2 regions of the Paraburkholderia sp. GAS448 genome follow, and region 1 is predicted to be linked to the other one. Evidence: riboswitches for the same ligand, from Rfam matches in the RefSeq annotation. Region 1 holds a riboswitch; the other holds the start of a gene.
The links. A riboswitch is a leader RNA that binds a small molecule or an ion and turns the genes downstream of it on or off. The one in region 1 is predicted to bind ZMP and ZTP.
Positions count from the first base shown of each region.

Region 2: another riboswitch for ZMP and ZTP. It lies ahead of P3T23_RS17300 (LysE family translocator); the one in region 1 lies ahead of glyA (serine hydroxymethyltransferase).

Region 1 covers NZ_JBNDKT010000009.1:248,654-252,860, forward strand. Annotated here, with positions in the region: gene tolQ (protein TolQ) at 1-437, opposite strand, end outside; gene ybgC (tol-pal system-associated acyl-CoA thioesterase) at 591-1,070, opposite strand; gene ydfG (bifunctional NADP-dependent 3-hydroxy acid dehydrogenase/3-hydroxypropionate dehydrogenase YdfG) at 1,101-1,874, opposite strand; ZMP/ZTP riboswitch at 2,063-2,163, shown strand; gene glyA (serine hydroxymethyltransferase) at 2,340-3,587, shown strand; gene nrdR (transcriptional regulator NrdR) at 3,594-4,088, shown strand.
Region 2 covers NZ_JBNDKT010000008.1:138,514-142,720, forward strand. Annotated here, with positions in the region: gene P3T23_RS17285 (M20 family metallopeptidase) at 1-353, opposite strand, end outside; gene P3T23_RS17290 (superinfection immunity protein) at 509-838, shown strand; gene P3T23_RS17295 (epoxide hydrolase family protein) at 868-2,022, shown strand; ZMP/ZTP riboswitch at 2,067-2,161, shown strand; gene P3T23_RS17300 (LysE family translocator) at 2,196-2,828, shown strand; gene P3T23_RS17305 (YodC family protein) at 2,952-3,239, opposite strand; gene P3T23_RS17310 (MFS transporter) at 3,900-4,207, opposite strand, start outside.

The DNA of each region.
Region 1 (4,207 bases):
AACAGGCCAATGTACGGGCTGACCGAGCCGACCGAGGCGAGGAACGCAAGATTCGCTTCGAGCACGTCCATTTCGCGCTGGAACGCGGCGCGCATTGCGCGGCGTGCGCCGTCGAGAATCGCGCCCGGATCGTTCAGACGCTTCTCCTTGCCCTTCAGGAATTCGCGCATGCCGGACTCGAAGATCCGCTCGAGCGCGCCGATCGTGTGACGGTTGTTGGCAGCGCTTTGATACAGTGCCTGCAGGTCGCCGCCGGACCAGAAGTCGCGCTCGAAACGCTCGGTCTGCGCGCGCGCGCGCCGGATTGCAAACCACTTGCGAAAGATGAAAGTCCACGACATCAGCGACAGCAGCAGCAACAGGGCCATCACTGCCTGCGCCAGCAGGCTCGCATTAAGAACGAGAGAAATGATCGACAGATCTTGTGTAGTGTTCATATAGGTTCGTTGTAACGTCCCGGAAGGGGCGTCCGGCTGAAGGGCTCATCGAAGCTTTCCGTGGGGAAACCGGAAGCCTCGGCGAAGCGCTGGCCGAACCATGCTTTGTGTTGCGTGATCGATACGAGTTCAGTGGCCCCGTAACAACGGTACTCAGGCGCCTGCCGTTGACAAACCGGTTCGAGATTGCCCGGGTCCGCGCCGCAACGCAGCGAGGACCGGCGGAGGAATGGCGGTGGGTTTGATCGCGGTGCGGTCGACGCAACCGACCCGGATGCTCCCTTTAGCAAGTAGCGTACCTTCACACCAGGCTTCCTGCGCGAAATCGACCGACGCTCGGCCAAGACGCTCGATCCGGCTGATGACCGTCACGACGTCGTCGAGGCGGGCTGGAGCGCGAAAATCAAGCGCAGTGCTACGCACAATGAACATCGCGCCCGTTTCATCCGCAAGCCGGGCCTGGTCGACTCCGCACGCGCGCAGCCATTCGGTGCGCGCGCGCTCGAAATACTTCAGGTAATTCGCGTAAAACACGATGCCGCCGGCGTCGGTATCTTCGTAATACACCCGGATCGGCCAGGTGAAGCCGATTTCGGTGCCGGGATGGCTGGTAGACATATCCATACCGCGCATTTTACCGGAACGCACGCCACCCCCGTCATTTCAGGGGCGCGTTCCGCCTGGCGTGACCTGGCCGCGATGGATGCTCAGCCCGGCAAACGACTGCGCGACGGGCATCAGCTCGATCGTGTTGATGTTGACGTGCGCCGGGCGCGTTGCGATCCAGTAGATCGAATCGGCGATGTCCTCGGCGGTCAGCGGCTGAACGTTCTGGTACACGTTAGCCGCTTTTTCGTCGTTGCCGCGAAAGCGCACGTTCGAGAATTCGGTGCCGCCGCACAGGCCCGGTTCGACGTCCGTCACGCGGATGGCCGTGCCGGCCAGGTCGGCGCGCAGATTCAGGCTGAACTGGCGCACGAAGGCCTTGGTCGCGCCGTATACGTTGCCGCCCGGATACGGCCAGCTTCCTGCCACCGAGCCGAGATTGAACACATGCCCGCGATTGCGCTCGACCATGCCCGGCAGCAGGGCACGGGTCACCTGCACAAGGCCGGTGCAATTGGTGTCGATCATGGTGGTCCAGTCGTCGAGCTCCGCGCGCTGCGCGGGCTCGAGGCCGAGCGCGAGCCCGGCGTTGTTGACAAGCACGTCGATGGCGGCGAATTCTGCCGGCAGCGCAGCGGGGGCGGCCTCGACGGCAGCACGATCGCGGACATCGAGTTCGAGCGGCAGAAGCGCGTCGCCGAGTTCGCTGGCGAGCGCGTCGAGGCGATCCTTGCGGCGCGCGGTGGCGACGACCTTGTGGCCGCTCTTGACGAAAACGCGGGCGATGGCCGCGCCGAACCCGGCGGACGCCCCTGTAACGAAGACGATCATTGCTGTTCCCTGGTCGGAGGAGAGAGAAAAAAGGAAGGTGCAAAGCCTACTTCCAATGCGGCGCTGCGGCAAGGAAGACCATGGCCCGAAAAGGCTGTCTCTCCGCCCGGTTTGGCCCCCGAGTGGCCGCCGCAAGCCGTTGCCCGCGGCGGTTGCCTATTCGATGCGCTTCCAATACACTAACGCGCTCATCCCTGCGTGACTGGCGATAGAACCCTCGGGGGTTCAAGGTGGAGCCACCCACCGTGAAGCGCAGGGTGCCGTTTTGCCGTTCGCCTGGGCAGCCAAGATCCGCGCGCCGTCGTTTGCGCTGCCGGTGGCTGTCCTGCCTCGCGTGTGCGGCGCCTCTTCATCCGCAACGTCCAAGGCTGGCCCAGTCGCCAGCAGCGCCGCGTAAACGCTACGCTTTCTACATGAAATTCGGCGCACGATCCGGTCAACCTGAAAACACTTAACGGAAACCGTATGTTTGACAGAGCCCAAAGCACCATCGCCAACGTCGATCCCGAAATCTGGAAGGCGATCGAGCAGGAAAACCGCCGTCAGGAAGATCACATCGAGCTGATCGCGTCGGAAAACTACACGAGCCCGGCTGTGATGGCCGCGCAAGGCTCGCAGCTGACCAACAAGTACGCTGAGGGCTATCCCGGCAAGCGTTACTACGGTGGCTGCGAATACGTGGACATCGTCGAGCAGTTGGCAATCGACCGCGTGAAGCAGATTTTTGGCGCCGAAGCCGCCAACGTGCAGCCGAACTCGGGTTCGCAGGCAAATCAGGGCGTGTTTTTCGCCATGCTGAAGCCGGGCGACACGATCATGGGCATGAGCCTCGCGCACGGTGGCCACCTGACGCACGGCTCGCCCGTCAACATGTCGGGCAAGTGGTTCAACGTGGTCAGCTACGGCCTGAACGAGGCGGAGGATATCGACTATGACGCCGCCGAAAAGCTCGCCCAGGAACACAAGCCGAAGCTGATCGTGGCCGGCGCGTCGGCGTTCTCGCTGCGTATCGACTTCGAGCGCCTGTCGAAAATCGCAAAATCGATCGGCGCATACCTGATGGTCGATATGGCGCACTATGCGGGCCTCATCGCCGCGGGCGTCTACCCGAACCCGGTGCCGCACGCCGATTTCGTCACGACAACTACCCACAAGAGCCTGCGCGGCCCGCGCGGCGGCGTGATCCTGATGAAGGCCGAATTCGAGAAGCAGATCAATTCGGCGATCTTCCCGGGCATCCAGGGCGGTCCGCTGATGCACGTGATTGCCGGCAAGGCCGTTGCGTTCAAGGAAGCGCTGTCGCCGGAATTCAAGGAATACCAGCAAAAGGTTGTCGAGAACGCACGCGTGCTTGCGGAAACGCTGGTGAAGCGCGGTCTGCGCATCGTGTCGGGCCGTACCGAAAGCCACGTGATGCTGGTCGATCTGCGTGCCAAGAAGATTACCGGCAAGGCTGCGGAAGCGGCGCTCGGCGCGGCGCACATTACGGTCAACAAGAACGCGATTCCGAACGACCCCGAAAAGCCGTTCGTTACGAGCGGTGTGCGTCTTGGCTCGCCGGCCATGACGACGCGCGGCTTCGGCCCGAAGGAAGCGGAGCAGGTCGGCAACCTGATCGCCGACGTGCTCGACAACCCGGAAGATGCAGCCACGATCGAACGCGTACGCGCGCAGGTCGCCGAGTTGACGAAGCGCTTCCCGGTTTATCGCTAACAGGCTATGCGCTGCCCCTTCTGCCGGCACGACGACACACAGGTGGTGGATTCCCGCGTGTCGGAAGACGGCGCCGCGATTCGCCGGCGCCGTCGCTGCCCGGCCTGTGACAAACGTTTTACGACGTATGAACGGGTCGAGCTGGCGTTGCCGTCGGTCGTCAAGAAGGACGGCAGCCGCACGGAATTCGATCGCCGCAAGATCGTCGCGAGCATGCAACTGGCGCTGCGCAAGCGCCCGGTTGCCGCGGACGCGATCGATGCGGCCGTCGCCCGCATCGAATACCAGTTGCTGGGCAGCGGCGAGCGTGAAGTGCGTAGTGACCGGCTCGGTGAGCTCGTCATGAACGAGCTGCGCGGGCTCGACACGATTGCCTATGTCCGTTTCGCATCGGTCTACCGGCGCTTCGAGGACGTGTCCGAATTCGAGGACGTGATCGAAGAGTTTCGCCGCATGGCCACACCCGCCGCCGCTCCAGGCAAACCTTCCCGTAAGCGCTGAGTCTTCGCGCATCCGCATTTTTCATCCCGTCCAGTTTCCGTTACGCCTGAATTCTGGCGTGCCTTAGCGCCCGATCGCTACCTGGCCATTCGGCAGATTGTCGTTGCGTTGATGCCTCT
Region 2 (4,207 bases), on a different contig from region 1:
GCAAATTCCGGCTGCTTGTCGAGGTGGCCATACAGCACGATCGTCTCGGTGCTGTTTGAACGCGTTGCCGGCGTTTCAAAGAAAATCACCGGCGTGCGGCCCGGGAGGCGAACGATTTCAAGTTTCAGACCGCGCACGGGTTGTTGCTCGGCCCATTGCGCCGCGTCGGTTACCACGCGCTCGATGAAACCGTGCTCCGCCCAGTCGGGATCGAAAGCGGGGCTCTTCGCGGGCACCGCGATATAGTCAGTGAGCGCCGGTACGATCTCGTCGTTCCACTTGCGGTCGACGAATTCACGAAGCGCATCGTGATTGACCTGTTGAGCGTGCTGGGCGGTGTCGTCAGAGATCATGGTGGCGGTCCGTTACGTTCAAAACGACAATGATAGACCCGTTCACGAACGCCGGGCACTGGCCGGATGGCCGACTGGCGTCAAACGGGAAGCTGCGCGATTGTTTCATTCGAGCGACAATCTGACGATACGCACTACGCCATCGGGAGCCTCTCATGGGTGGCAACATCGTGGTTCAGGTCATCGCGGCGGCGGTCGCGCTCGCGCTCTACTTCCTGCCGTCGATCCTCGCGGACCGGCGCAAGCGCCACGACCTGCTGGTTATCGCGCTCTTCAACGCCTGCCTCGGCTGGACGGTATTCGGCTGGCTGCTCGCGTTGTTCTGGGCGCTGCAGCCCAATCCGAGCGCGAACGTTGCAGGCGAAGTCGTCGCGAACCGCCGCAACGTCGTGCTTCGCGTATTCTCGACGCAGCTTGTCGCACGCGTGCGGGCGCGCGCCACGCGCAATGCAGCGCGCGAAGGGAGCGAAGAATCCAGGAGATGAATCATGCAACCTGACAGGAGAAACGTGCGATGCAGGTGACGCCCTTCGAGATCGCCGTACCGGACACACAGCTCGTCGCGCTCAGCGCGCGTCTGAAGCACACGCGCTGGCCCGATCACTATGACGGCGCACCCTGGGCGCTCGGTGTCGATCCTGCCTATGTTCGCGAGCTGGCCGACTACTGGGCGACGAGTTACGACTGGCGCACCGCCGAGCGACGGCTGAACCGCGAGCCGCAATTCATGGCGCGGGTCGGCGGGCTGAACGTGCACTTCATGCATCGCCATGGCGTCGGGCCGCGGCCCTACCCGCTCATCATCACGCACGGCTGGCCCGGGTCGTTCATCGAATTCCTGGACCTGCTGCCTCATCTGTGCGATCCGGCGTCAGCCGGCGCGGACCCGGCCGATGCGTTCGATGTCGTTGTGCCCTCGCTGCCTGGCTTCGGTTTTACGGAGCGCCCCGTGAAGTCCGGCATCTCTGCCTTCGCGACCGCGGACCTATGGGTCGAATTGATGCGTGGGCTCGGATACGAGCATTTCGGCGCGCAAGGCGGCGATCTCGGCGCAGCGGTTTCGATCGCCCTTGCGTACCGGCATCCGCAGCATGTTGACGGCCTGCACCTGAATTTTCTGCCGGGTTCGTACGAGCCGCCACTCACCACGGGCGATCCGCCCGTGTCGCCAAAGGAGCAGGAATTCCTTGACGCGAAAGCGGCCTGGGCCGCGCTCGAAGGCGGTTACGCGCACGTGCACAGCACAAAACCGCAAACGCTCGCCACGGCGCTGAACGATTCGCCTGCCGGTCTCGCCGCGTGGCTCGTCGAAAAATTCCGTGCGTGGAGCGATTGCAATGGCGACGTCGAGAGCATGTTCTCGAAGGACGAACTGTTGACGAACCTGTCGCTCTACTGGCATACGCAAACCATCGGTTCGTCGATGCGCTTCTATTGGGAGATGCGTCAGCAGCCGCTGCGTTTTGCAGCCGGCCAGCGCGTGCGCCCGCCGCTTGGCTTTGCACGTTTTCCGAAGGAGATCAGCCGGCCGCCGCGGTCGTGGATCGAACGCGTGTTCGACGTCGCGCAATGGGCCGACATGCCGCGCGGCGGCCACTTTGCCGCGATGGAACAACCGGCTTTGCTCGCCGAAGAAATCCGCCGCTTCTTCCGGCCGCTGCGCCGCTGACATGCACGCCGGGTACGCGTCTTCCTGCGGCGTGGATATAATCATCCGGTCCGCGTAACTGGCGCTGAAGATGGAGACACCATCGGGGAACGTGGACCGCGAGTCCGCTCGCGTTCCGCCGCGCGCCTGGGCATTGCCTGATCGACCTGCTTCAATCTCTACGGAGCCATGCAATGCCGCACACTTCCAGTCTGCTGACCTTCGCACTCGTCGCGCTCGGGATGGCGCTCACGCCAGGCCCGAACATGATCTATCTGATTTCCCGCTCGATCTGCCAGGGGCGCACCGCCGGCCTGATTTCGCTTGGCGGGGTCGCGCTGGGCTTCGTGTTCTACATGCTGTCCGCAGCGTTCGGAATCACGGCGCTGCTGCTGACGGTGCCCTTCGCTTATGACACGTTGCGCTTTGGCGGCGCATTGTATCTGCTCTGGCTTGCATGGCAGGCCGTGAAGCCGGGCGGCCGCTCGCCGTTCCAGGTGCGCGACCTGCCCGCCGACAGCCCGCGCAAGTTGTTTACGATGGGCTTCGTCACCAACCTGCTGAATCCGAAGATCGCGGTGCTGTATCTGTCGCTGCTGCCGCAATTCATCGATCCGCAGCACGGCAATGTGCTCAGTCAATCGCTGACGCTTGGGGTCGTGCAGGTCGCGCTGAGCCTGACGATCAATTCGATCGTTGCGGTGACGGCAGGGTCGATCGCCACATTCCTTGCCAGGCGCCCGACATGGATCGTCATCCAGCGCTGGCTGATGGGCACCGTGCTCGCCGGCCTCGCCGTGCGGATGGCGACTGAGGCGCGTCGTTAGTCTGCGATTGCAGGAGCTTGTGTGCCGCGTGCCATCGCAGCGGCCGCATTTAAGGCGCGGATTGACCGCGGCTGCGTCAATGCAGCCGCGTAGCGCAACTGGAGCGGAGTGTGAAGGCTGGTGTCAGACGCGTCCGGAATATCCGAAGCGCGCGAATTTCTGCAACTGCACCGAGCCCGCCGGAATGGAGCGCGGCTCGAGCCGCACCCTGTGTGGCTCGAACAGTTCCTGGCGCAGTTCGCCATGATCGTCGAACCACTGGCATACGAGCCAGTCGCCTTCGACCAACGCGACGGGACCGACGTGCGTCACCGTCATGCGTGGGCCGCCTGACGTCAGCGTCACCACGTCGCCGACGCTGAATGACGCGGTTTGCGGCGTATCAGATGTGTCGATGGTAGCGGTCAGCATGGGATCCCCGGTACGAAAACATCATTGCGCCCCCTGCTGTCCCTGGCCGCGGCTTGCGCCGTTATGGCAACAACCGCGCGGCAAGACAGACTATCAGTCAGCCCCAAAAATGGGCTAACAGCACAGTTGACAGCGAGGTCGGAAACGCCCGGCCAGAAAACCGGTGAATGCCGATGATGAAAACCAGGAAGCGACCGATTGCGTGGGATAACCCACATTTCGTCCGCAAACCTGTTTATCACCGGACTCACGACCACCGGATAGGCGAGCGATTTAAAAGACGAGTCAAGATTAACAATTGAATTTATTCGAAGCAAGTGATTTTTAAAGATACGGTTTTATTGCTGCGTGGATTAGCCCTCCGCCGCGCCCAAAACCTCTGACGCACCGCCGCACGGACCACCGGGCCATCACCCTCAGAATAAAAACAAACCACCCGGTTACTTTTCAAAGTCGTAAAACATACTGCTGTCATTTGTCAGACATGCGAAACCAGACGGCCTTGAAATCGATATTATTCTGAATCGATACCCCCTTTTTCATCATCCATAAATACCTGGTGCATCAATGATCCCAGCAAACCGCAATTATTTGATTAGATGAAACGCTGAAAACGTTTCCGCATTGCAGTATCCGCGGAGGGATACTGCAACACGTCCGTCAGCGATCGGATTGGGCTCGCTGCAATGCAGCACGTTGATGCCTCACCAGCACCACGCTCAAACCAATGCAAGCGACCAGCAACGCCGCGGTGATGCCGATACAGAACTGGAAGGCCTGGGCGTATGCCTCTGGCGTCGCGCGCTGCCCCAGAACACCGAAGAACGCGCCGCTGATCGCGGCCGTACCGAACGCGGCGCCTATCTGCAGCGTCGACGAAACGACGCCCGACGCCAACCCGGCCTTCTCCGGCACGACTTCAGCGAGCACGATGCGCATGAGCGAAGGCAGCACGAGACCGTGTCCGA